Regions from separate parts of the Aliidongia sp. genome, predicted to be linked through region 2. Evidence: predicted binding sites of a transcription regulator. Region 2 holds the regulator's gene; each other region holds the start of a gene.
What was found. Region 2 encodes PhoB, which activates phosphate uptake and scavenging genes when phosphate is short. Its sites were predicted from a motif close to TNTCATAAAACTGTCA; they were not measured.
Positions count from the first base shown of each region.

Region 1: a site for PhoB is predicted at 1,398-1,413, ahead of VGV37_RS09205 (OprO/OprP family phosphate-selective porin). Genes of this name have one in related genera too.
Region 3: a site for PhoB is predicted at 2,100-2,115, ahead of VGV37_RS20515 (CHAD domain-containing protein). Genes of this name have one in related genera too.

Region 1 covers NZ_DASZBY010000052.1:26,113-29,359, reverse strand. The annotation lists gene VGV37_RS09215 (crotonase/enoyl-CoA hydratase family protein) at 1-282, shown strand, start outside; gene VGV37_RS09210 (glutathione S-transferase) at 341-1,075, shown strand; gene VGV37_RS09205 (OprO/OprP family phosphate-selective porin) at 1,597-3,150, shown strand; gene VGV37_RS09200 (STY0301 family protein) at 3,213-3,247, opposite strand, start outside.
Region 2 covers NZ_DASZBY010000027.1:42,672-45,918, forward strand. The annotation lists gene pstA (phosphate ABC transporter permease PstA) at 1-119, shown strand, start outside; gene pstB (phosphate ABC transporter ATP-binding protein PstB) at 233-988, shown strand; gene phoU (phosphate signaling complex protein PhoU) at 999-1,751, shown strand; gene phoB (phosphate regulon transcriptional regulator PhoB) at 1,748-2,440, shown strand; partial or broken gene VGV37_RS04260 (AmpG family muropeptide MFS transporter) at 2,446-3,247, opposite strand, start outside.
Region 3 covers NZ_DASZBY010000105.1:32,584-35,830, reverse strand. The annotation lists gene VGV37_RS20520 (DsbA family oxidoreductase) at 1-399, opposite strand, end outside; gene VGV37_RS20515 (CHAD domain-containing protein) at 472-2,079, opposite strand; gene hutI (imidazolonepropionase) at 2,187-3,247, opposite strand, start outside.

The sequences.
Region 1 (3,247 bases), on a different contig from region 2:
TTCCCGCCGGCACGCGCACTCGAGATCGGGCTGGTCAATGCGGTCGTGCCCCATGAAGAGCTGTTGCAGGCGGCCCGGGCGCTGGCATACCGCATTCTGCGCCATTCGCCGTTGGCCGTTGGCAGCGTGCTCGCGGCGGTCACGCGCGGCTTGAACATGAGCATCGGCGAGGGTCTGATCGTCGAGGCCGAGCAGTTCGCGCGCCTGGTGCCGAGCCATGACCTGGGCGAAGGTCTCGCGGCATGGGCGGCGCGTCGTCCGGCGGTCTATACCGGCCGCTGAGGGAACCTCGCTCGGCCCTCGCACCTTTGTTTTCGCAACCGAATCGAAGGAGGCTCCGATGCCTTACGAACTCTACTACTGGGATGGGCTGCAGGGGCGTGGCGAATTCGTCCGGCTGGCGCTGGAGGAGTCGAGTGCCGACTATGTCGACATCGCGCGCGGGAGCGACGGCCCGGGGCAGGGGACGAAGGCGATGCTGGCGCTCATGGGCAGCGAGAACGAGCCGCACATCCCCTTTGCGCCGCCTTTCCTGAAAGACGGTGGCCTGATCGTGCCGCATGTTGCCAACATCCTGATGTATCTGGGTCCGAAGCTGGGGCTGGCGCCCAGGGACGAGGGCCTGCGCTTCGTCGCGAACGGCCTGCAGCTGACCATCGCCGACATGCTGGCCGAAGTGCATGATACCCATCATCCGCTGTCGACCGACCTCTATTACGAAGACCAGAAGGAGGCGGCCAAGCAGCGCTCGTCCGCCTTCATCGAGCAGCGGATCCCGAAGTTCCTGGGCTATTTCGAGCGGGTGCTGCAGCAGAATCCCCATGGTGACAAGCAGGCCGTCGGCGATGCGCCGAGCTACGTCGACCTTTCGCTGTTCCAACTGATGGAGGGGCTGCATTACGCGTTCCCGCGCGCCATGAAGAGCGCGGCCAAGCGCTACCCGGCCCTGACTGCGCTGCGCGAGGCGGTCCGGATCCGCCCCAACATCGCGCGCTATCTGACGTCCGACCGGCGCCTCGCGTTCAATACGTCGGGCGTGTTCCGCCACTATCCAGAGCTGGACCAGGAGGACTGACGCCGGCCCTCTCCGGCATGGCTGGCGCTCTTACCGGGCATGGCGCCCTGGGCCGTGGATGGCGGCGAGCGGTGGGATTATTTGCACGAGAAAATAATGTCGCCGCCAAAATGGATCCGGCCTGCGCACGCGCCCGTCGTCGATTTGCCCGATCTCGCCGTCGCGGCGCCCGGCTCGCCTGATGCTTTACCCTGACCATGGCGCACGCTGTCGCATCACCCCTTGGGCGGTCCGGCCCCTGCGAGCATTGTCGATCGGCAATTTTCTATCGAAAATATTCCGGAGTGTCCGCTGGTTTTCTTCGGCATGCCCGTTTATCGTGTGACTATGTTATGAAATCTATCGATTTTTGAGAATAGATTCAGGTAATACCCCTATTCTCGTCAAATGAAATCAGTAGTTGTTTTGATAATCCGTCACAAAAGTGACGTCTGCCTCTGGGTAGTCTCCGGCCCGTCTGTGCGACGACGATCTCCAGTCTTGGAGATCTCCGTTCGTCGCTCCAATCCTCGGGGGTCAAAATGAAAATCCACACCAGACTTGCCGGCGGGGTCGCTCTGTCCGGCCTCCTCGCTTTTGCGCCTGCTGTCCAGGCCCAGACGGCACCGACGACGGCGCAGCTGAATGCGCTGCAGCAGCAGATCCAGCTGCTGCAGCAGCAACTGCAGACCCTGCAGAGCCAGGTCACCCAGACTCAGGCCCAGAGTCAGGCGACTGCCGCGGCGCAAGCGCAGACCCAGGCGGTGGCGCAAAAGGCTGCCGCCGCCGCACCGGCCGCCGACGCGCCCAAGGTCACCGAGACCGCGGCCCATCGCTTCGGCCTGTCGAGCGCCGACGGTCGCAACACGATCCAATTGACCGGTCGCGTGCAGTTCGACGCGGGCGACTATCTGAATTACCAGCCCGGCAAGGGCAACGCGGTCCGCGACCTCAGCAGCGGCGTCAATGCGCGGCGCGCGCGCCTGGGCGTGGTCGGGAAATTCGACGGCGATTGGGCCTACGGCCTGATCTACGATTTCGGCGGCTCGTCCGACACGCTGACCAACACCAACAGTGGGGCACCGACCTCCGGCCTGCAGAACGCCTACATCCAATACAACGGCTTCAAGGGCACGACGATCGAGGGCGGCTATCTCGACCTGCCGATCACGCTCGACGAGGCAACCAGCTCCAACGACATCATGTTCCTGGAGCGTGCCGCCTCGGTCAATATCGCGAACCTGATCGCGGCCGGCGACTTCCGCTCCTCGTTCGGTGCCCATTGGAACGACGATCGCCTTTGGTTCGGCGCCTATGTCAGCGGCCCGACCTCCGGCGCCCAGCACAATATCGGCTCGCTCGGCGGCAGCGCCAGCCAGACGGGCGTCGCGGGGCGCGCCGCCTTCCAGGCGCTGCAGGGTGCCGACTATTCCCTGCATATCGGCGGCGACGTCGAAAGCCTGCTCAATCCGCCCCATGCTGGCGGCTTCCGCTCGATCACGTTCAGCGACCGGCCGGAACTGCGCGTGGATCCGACCAGCATCCTCACGTCCGGCGCCATCAACAACGTCAGCGGCGCCACGGCCTACGAGGCGGAGTTGGCCGGCGGTTACCGCAGCCTGTTCCTGCAGGGCGAATATTTCCACTATCAGGTCGATCGCGACACGCAACCGGGCCTGGACTTCGACGGTGCCTATGCCGAGGCGAGCTGGACCGTCACCGGCGAGCATCGCAAATACAACGCCGGCACCGCGGCCTACGGCGGCATCGTCCCCGACCATCCGCTGGCCTTCACCGAGGATGGGATCAGCGGCCTCGGCGCCCTGGAGCTGGCCGCGCGCTATTCCTATGTCGACCTCAACGACGACTTCCAGTCGGGCAAGACGACGGCCTCGACCGGCGGTATCGCCGGTGGCTTCCAGCGGGTCTATACCGCGGGCGTGAACTGGTATCCGAACTCGAACATCCGCTTCATGCTCGACTATCTGCACGGCCACATCAGCAAGGCCCAGGCGACCTCGGGATCGCTGGCGCTCGGCACGCCGATCGGTGCCAAGTTCGACGCGATCGCGCTGCGCGGCCAGTTCGCCTTCTGACGAATATTCCAGCATTCCGTCCCATGGGCCCGGCTCGTCCCGGCCATGGGCGGTCGCACGCCTCAGCGGCAGTCGATCTTGGTCGGCAACGGCGGGC
Region 2 (3,247 bases):
GCCCCTATCCGGACTGGCAGCGGCTCGCCTGGGGCGGGGCGCTGCTGATCACGCTGACGATCCTGATCCTGAATATCACCGCTCGGTCCCTCGCCTCTTTCGGTGGTGCCAAACAATGAGTTCGGAACCCATGAAGACGATCCCCGGCAATCAGGCCTTCGCCGATGCCACCAAGCCCACCCTCAGCACGACGCCCGTGCCGCCGACGCGCGATCCGGTCGCGGCCGGCCAACTGGTCGAGAAGATCCAGATCAAGGACCTGCGCTTCTACTACAAGAAGTTCGAAGCGTTGAAATCGATCAGCCTCAACCTCGCCGACAAGAAGGTCACCGCCTTCATCGGTCCGTCGGGCTGCGGCAAGTCGACCCTGCTGCGGGTGCTGAACCGCATGTATGCGCTCTATCCCGAGCAGCGGGCCGAGGGCGAGGTGCTGGTCGACGGCGCCAACATCCTCGATCCCAAGATCGACCTCAACCTGCTACGCGCCAAGATCGGCATGGTGTTCCAGAAGCCCACGCCGTTTCCGATGTCGATTTTCGACAACATTGCCTTCGGCATCAATCTGTACGAGGACCTGCCGCGTTCCGAGCTCGAGGACCGGGTGGAGCAGGCGCTGCGCAAGGCGGCACTCTGGACCGAGGTCAAGGACAAGCTGAAGCAATCGGGCCTGGGCCTGTCGGGTGGCCAGCAGCAGCGCCTGTGCATCGCGCGCGCCATCGCGGTCAAGCCCGAGATCCTGCTGCTGGACGAACCCTGCTCGGCACTGGATCCGATCTCGACTCAGAAGATCGAAGAGCTGATCTCGGAACTGAAGACCGACTATTGCATCGTCATCGTCACCCATTCGATGCAGCAGGCGGCGCGCAGCTCCGACTTCACGGCCTTCATGTACCTGGGCGAGCTGATCGAATTCAACGATACCGAGACGGTGTTCACGAACCCGCACAACAAGCGCACCGAAGACTACATCACCGGCCGGTTCGGCTGAGGAGCAGGCCATGCCTACCGATCACATCATGAAGAGCTACGACGAGGAACTGACCCGCCTCAACAACGCCATCATCCGCATGGGCGGATTGGCGGAGAGCCAGGTCGCCGCCGCGATCCAGGCGACGATCAAGCGCGACAGCGAACTCGCCCACGAGGTCGTGCAGAACGATGCGGCGGTCGACGCGCTCGAGGCCGAGGTCGAGGCGCTGGCCATGCGGCTCCTGGCACTGCGCCAGCCGATGGCCCGCGACCTGCGCGAAATCGTTTCGTCGCTCAAGATCGCGGCCGACCTCGAACGGATCTGCGACTATGCCGCGAACGTGGCCAAGCGCTCGATCGCGCTCAATCAGGCGCCGGTCGCGAAGCCGGTCTACGCCATTCCGCGCATGGGCAAGCTGGCCCAGGCGCTGATCAAGGACGTGCTCGACGCCTACGTGCAGGGCGATGCCGACAAGGCCATGCACGTCTGGCTGAGCGACGAGGAACTGGACGAGCTCTACACCAGCCTGTTCCGCGAGCTGCTGACCTACATGATGGAAGATCCGCGCAGCATCACCGCCGGCACGCATCTGCTGTTCATGGCCAAGAACATCGAGCGGATCGGCGACCACGCGACCAATATCGCCGAGACGATCTATTACCTGATTCACGGCAAGCCGCTGAAGGAGACCCGGCCCAAGCGCGACCGGTCCAGCTCCTCCGTGGTCCTTCCGGGCCCGATGGCGGTCGCCACCAACGAGAGCGAGCACGAGGCGAAATGAAGCCCCTGGTCATGATCGTCGAGGACGAGGCCCCCCTCGTCACCCTGCTGAAGTACAACCTGGAAAAGGAAGGCTTCGGCGTCTGCGAGGCGACCGATGGCGAGGATGCCCTGGTCCAGATCGCCGAGCGCAAGCCGGACGTCGTGCTGCTCGACTGGATGCTGCCGCTGGTCTCGGGCATCGAGGTCTGCCGCCAGATCCGCCGCTCGCCGGCGTCCCGCACCCTGCCGGTCATCATGCTGACCGCGCGCGGCGAGGAAACCGACAAGATCCGCGGCCTGAACAGCGGCGCCGACGATTACATCACCAAGCCGTTCAGCCCGTCGGAGCTGATCGCCCGGGTGCGCGCCGTGATGCGGCGGGCCAAGCCCGACAGTGCCGAAGAGACCCTGTCCTTCGCCGACGTCTCGATGGATCTGGCAGCCCATCGTGTGACCCGCGGCGGTCGCCCAATCCACTTGGGCCCGACCGAGTTCCGCCTGCTGCGTTTCCTGCTGGAGCATCCGGGCCGGGTGTTCTCGCGCGAACAGTTGCTGGATGCGGTCTGGGGCCACGACGTCTATGTCGAGCCGCGCACTGTCGACGTGCACATTCGCCGTCTGCGCAAGGCGCTGAACGGGCCGACCGAGATCGACATCATCCGCACCGTCCGTTCCGCGGGCTACGCACTGGACGAAGCGCGGGATTGACCGCATTACGCAAGGGGCCGGGCATCCCCGGCCGGCTCCTCCGCCAGGCCTTCCTGCCGGCGCAGCATGAGCCACGCCAGCAGCACGAGACCGGGCAGCGGAAGTCCGATCGAAATGATGAAGAACCATAGCCAGCCGAGCCAATCGGCGACCGCCCCGCCGGCGGAAACGAAGAAGTTGCGGGCGAACGCCGCCAGCGCCGACAGCAGCGCATATTGCGTAGCCGTGTAGGTGCGGCTGCACAAAGCCGATAGGTAAGCGACGAACGCCGCCGATCCGATCCCGCCGGCGATGTTTTCGAAGGCGATGGTCAGGGTCAGCAGGGTCAGATCATGGCCGGCGAGCGCCTGCAGCACATACATGGCGTTGGACCCCATCTGCAGGATCGCGCCGATCAGCAGGGTTTTGAAGGTCCCGAACCGATAGACCAGCGCGCCGCCCAGGGCGATACCGCCGATCGTGGCGATGACGCCGAACACCTTGCTGATGCCGGCGATCTCGCCCAGAGAGAAGCCGAGCGAACGATACAGCAGATTGGCGTAATGGCCGGTTACCGCGTCGGCCATCTTGTAGACTAAAACGAAGACCAGGATGCCGATCCAGCCGCGATGCCGGGCGAAATCACGGAACGGGGCCAGCACCGTCGCCGCGAAGCCGCCGCGCGGCGGCCGGTCGACCGTGGGCTCGGCCGTGGCGAGCACGGTCGCCACGCCGACCAGCATCAACCCGGCCATGATCCGATAGGCGATCTGCCAGCCCCAGGCCTCGGCGGCATAGAGCGCGCCGGCACCGGCCGCGATCATGCCC
Region 3 (3,247 bases), on a different contig from region 2:
CTCGAAATAGGCTCGATAGAGCCGATCGGTCATGTCGACCTCGAGACCCGCCCGGCGCGCCAGGCGTTTCAGCCGATGGGCATTCAGGCTGTTGGGCGTGCGTGCGATCCGGTCGAAATCGAACTGGATCCCTTCGGCCGCACCGGCCTCGCCGATAGCCTGATAGATCCGGCTGGCGTGGAAGGTGCCGCCGAACTTCGCGGCCAGATAGGCTTGGCGCGGCACGCCGTCGGGCGGCATGTCGGGATTGAGCTGGAACGCGCGCCAGAGCAGCCGCGGCGGCGGCCCGCCGCCACGCTTCAGAGCCCGTTCGAGCCGCCGCTGGCCGATGTAGCACCAGGGGCAGACCAGATCGGAAACGATCTCGATGATCATGCCGGTCGCCGTTTCAGCTTTCATGCAGCAGACAGCCTAGACCATCTGGGGCCCGAGGAAAAAGGCCCAGGCGTCATGGCGCTGCCGAAACGCCGGTCAACGGTCCTTCCAGAACCGGGGTGTCTTGGTGAATTGGCGCCAGACCAGGGCGAAGCGCTTGCGGGCGGTCTCCGCTTCTGCGGCGCTCCAGCCCGCGACCAGGCCGGCCGTGCGCGCGCCATGCTTGTCGTCCTGGGCCGCGAGCTTCGCGACCAGGCTGCGGGCCACGACCGCGTCGTTGAGCGTGCCGAGGATGTCCTGGATGTCGCGCAGCGCCGCGATGTAGCGGCGCGAAGCCTTGCCCGGGAACAGCGGGCGGAAGAATTCCGTGATGTAGCGCAGTCGCTTGGCATCGATGCGCAGGCCGTGCAACTCGCCGGCCGCAGCACCGGACAGATGGCTGCCTGCGGCCAGGAAGCGCTTGTGGCCCTTGCCCAAATGCGCCAGCGCGGAGCGGCCGAGCGGTTCTGCCAGCAGGCCCGCGGCCTCGGCTTCGGGCGGTTCGGGCCAGATGCCGGCGTCGAACCACGCGGCCAGACGCAGGGACAGGCCCATGAAATCGCTCGCCAGGACTGCGGCCCGCGCGTCGGCCGCCGCCCGCTCGCGCAGGACCGCAGCGGTGAAGCCCAGGCTCTTCAGGCGGGGCTCCTCGCCCAGCGCCGCCACCAGCGGTGTCAGCGTGTCCGCCACGAACACGTCCCATTCGCGGGCATGGCCCAGCGCCGTCGCCAAAGCCGCCAGGTCCTGTGACAGCGCGCGGCGGGCCGCATCGGGCAGGGCCTTGCGGAACACCGACAGCACCGAGCGCAGGCGCCGCAGGGCGACACGCGCGCGATGGATCTGGTCTTCCGTCATGGCGGCGTCGAGGCTGGCGATCTCGACGCGCAGATCCGAGACCGCGGTCTTGCCGATCGCCAGCACGCCCTGCTCGACGGTCATGCCGGCGTCCAGCACCGGCACGGCACCGGCTTCGACCGGCCACCAATCCTCGCCCGAGACCAGGCGATAGGCTTGCTGAACGGCGTCGTGCGTCGCGAGCTGGAACGGCAGGCCGTGGTGGAGCTTGGCGGCAAATTCGTAGAGCCCTTGCGCCGGGCCGGCCTGGAGCATCAGTTCGAGCTGACAGGGCGCCAGGCGCCCCGCGGTAGCCTCGATCGCGGTACGTTCCAGCACCAGGCTCATCCTGGTTTCGCCCCAGTGGATCTGCCAGACCGTGCGATGCAGGTCGAGCGCCAGGACCGGGACGAGATCGCCCGGCAACAGGCGCGTGACCTGGCCGACATCGATGCCCGGGAGAAAGGCCAGCCGTGCCGGGTCGAGCCGGTCGCCTTCCAGCGGTACCGCGACGGGGGCCAGGATCCGTCCGCCGGTCGGTGCCGTTCCGATCGGACGCAGCAGCTGATGCTTGCGCCGCCCGGTCGTTTCGATGGCGAAGCCGATGCCCTGACGACCGATGGTCAGGCCCGGTGTGTCCCAGAATACCTGGCGCATCCGGCGGACGACCGGCCGCTTCTGTGCGTGGGCGGTGACCAGCGCCGTCTTCGCCACCCGATCGGCTGCCGCGGCATCGAGATCCAGCAGCAGACGAAGCGGCGGTGGCGCCGCCGAAGTCGGCGGAGGGGCCTCGACCTCTTCCGATGCGACGGCGGTTTCCTCGATCGTCATGGGCGCGCCGGATAGGGGTTTTTCATGAAACTGTCATATTTCCGAATGGCTTCCGTCGATGATCGACGCAAGCCGACGATCTATGCCAGTTCCATAGGGAACTGGCCTCATGAAAACGATTTCACCAGCTTTCCGCCGTGGACGACGGCCGCGCACGGGTTGCCGCCTATCCAATAGGCAAGCTCGCCAGGGCTTTCGATGTCCCACAGCGCCAGGTCCGCGCGCCGGCCGGGCGCCAGTATGCCGCGGTCGGCCAAGCCCAGCGCGCGGGCCGCCTCGCGGGTGACACCGGCCAGCGCTTCCTCCGGTGTCAGGCGGAACAAGGTGCAGGCCATGGACAGCATCAGCAGCAGCGACAGGACGGGGGCGGAGCCGGGGTTGCAGTTGGACGCGATCGCCATGGACACGCCGGCCCGGCGCAGGGCCGCGATCGGCGGTCGGCGGGTCTCGGCCAGGAAATAATTGGCGCCGGGCAACAGTACGGCAACCGTTCCAGCCGCAGCCATGGCGGCGATGCCGTCCTGGCCGAGACATTCCAGATGATCGGCCGACAGCGCTCCGAACCGGGCGGCGAGCGCGGCACCCCCCAGGTCGGACAATTGCTCGGCATGGAGCTTGACCCGCAGGCCGAGCGTCGTCGCGGTCGCGAAGATCCGCTCCATTTCGGCGGGACCGAAGGCGATGTTCTCGCAGAAACCGTCGACGGCGTCGGCGAGACCGGACCGGGCGATCGCCGGCAGCATCTCGTCGCAGATCAGGTCCACATAGTCGGCCTGCCGGCCCTTGAATTCCGGCGGCACCGCATGGGCGCCGAGGAAGCTGGTGCGGACTTGGACGGGCAGGTGCTCCGCCAGCCGGCGAGCGGCGCGCAGCATCTTGAGTTCGCTCGCCAGATCCAGGCCATATCCGGATTTCACCTCGACCGTGGTGACGCCTTCGGCCAGGAACGGCTTCAGCCGGCGCGTGGCGCCCGCCACCAGGTCGTCCTCGCTGGCGGCCCGCGTCGCGGCCACGGTCGAGACGATACCGCCGCCGGCGCGCGCCAGTTCCTCGTAGCTGGCGCCTTCCAGCCGCAGTTCGAATTCCCGCGAGCGCTCGCCGCCGAACAGGATGTGGGTGTGGCAATCGATCAGGCCGGGCGTCATCCAGCGGCGGCCGCCCTCGATCA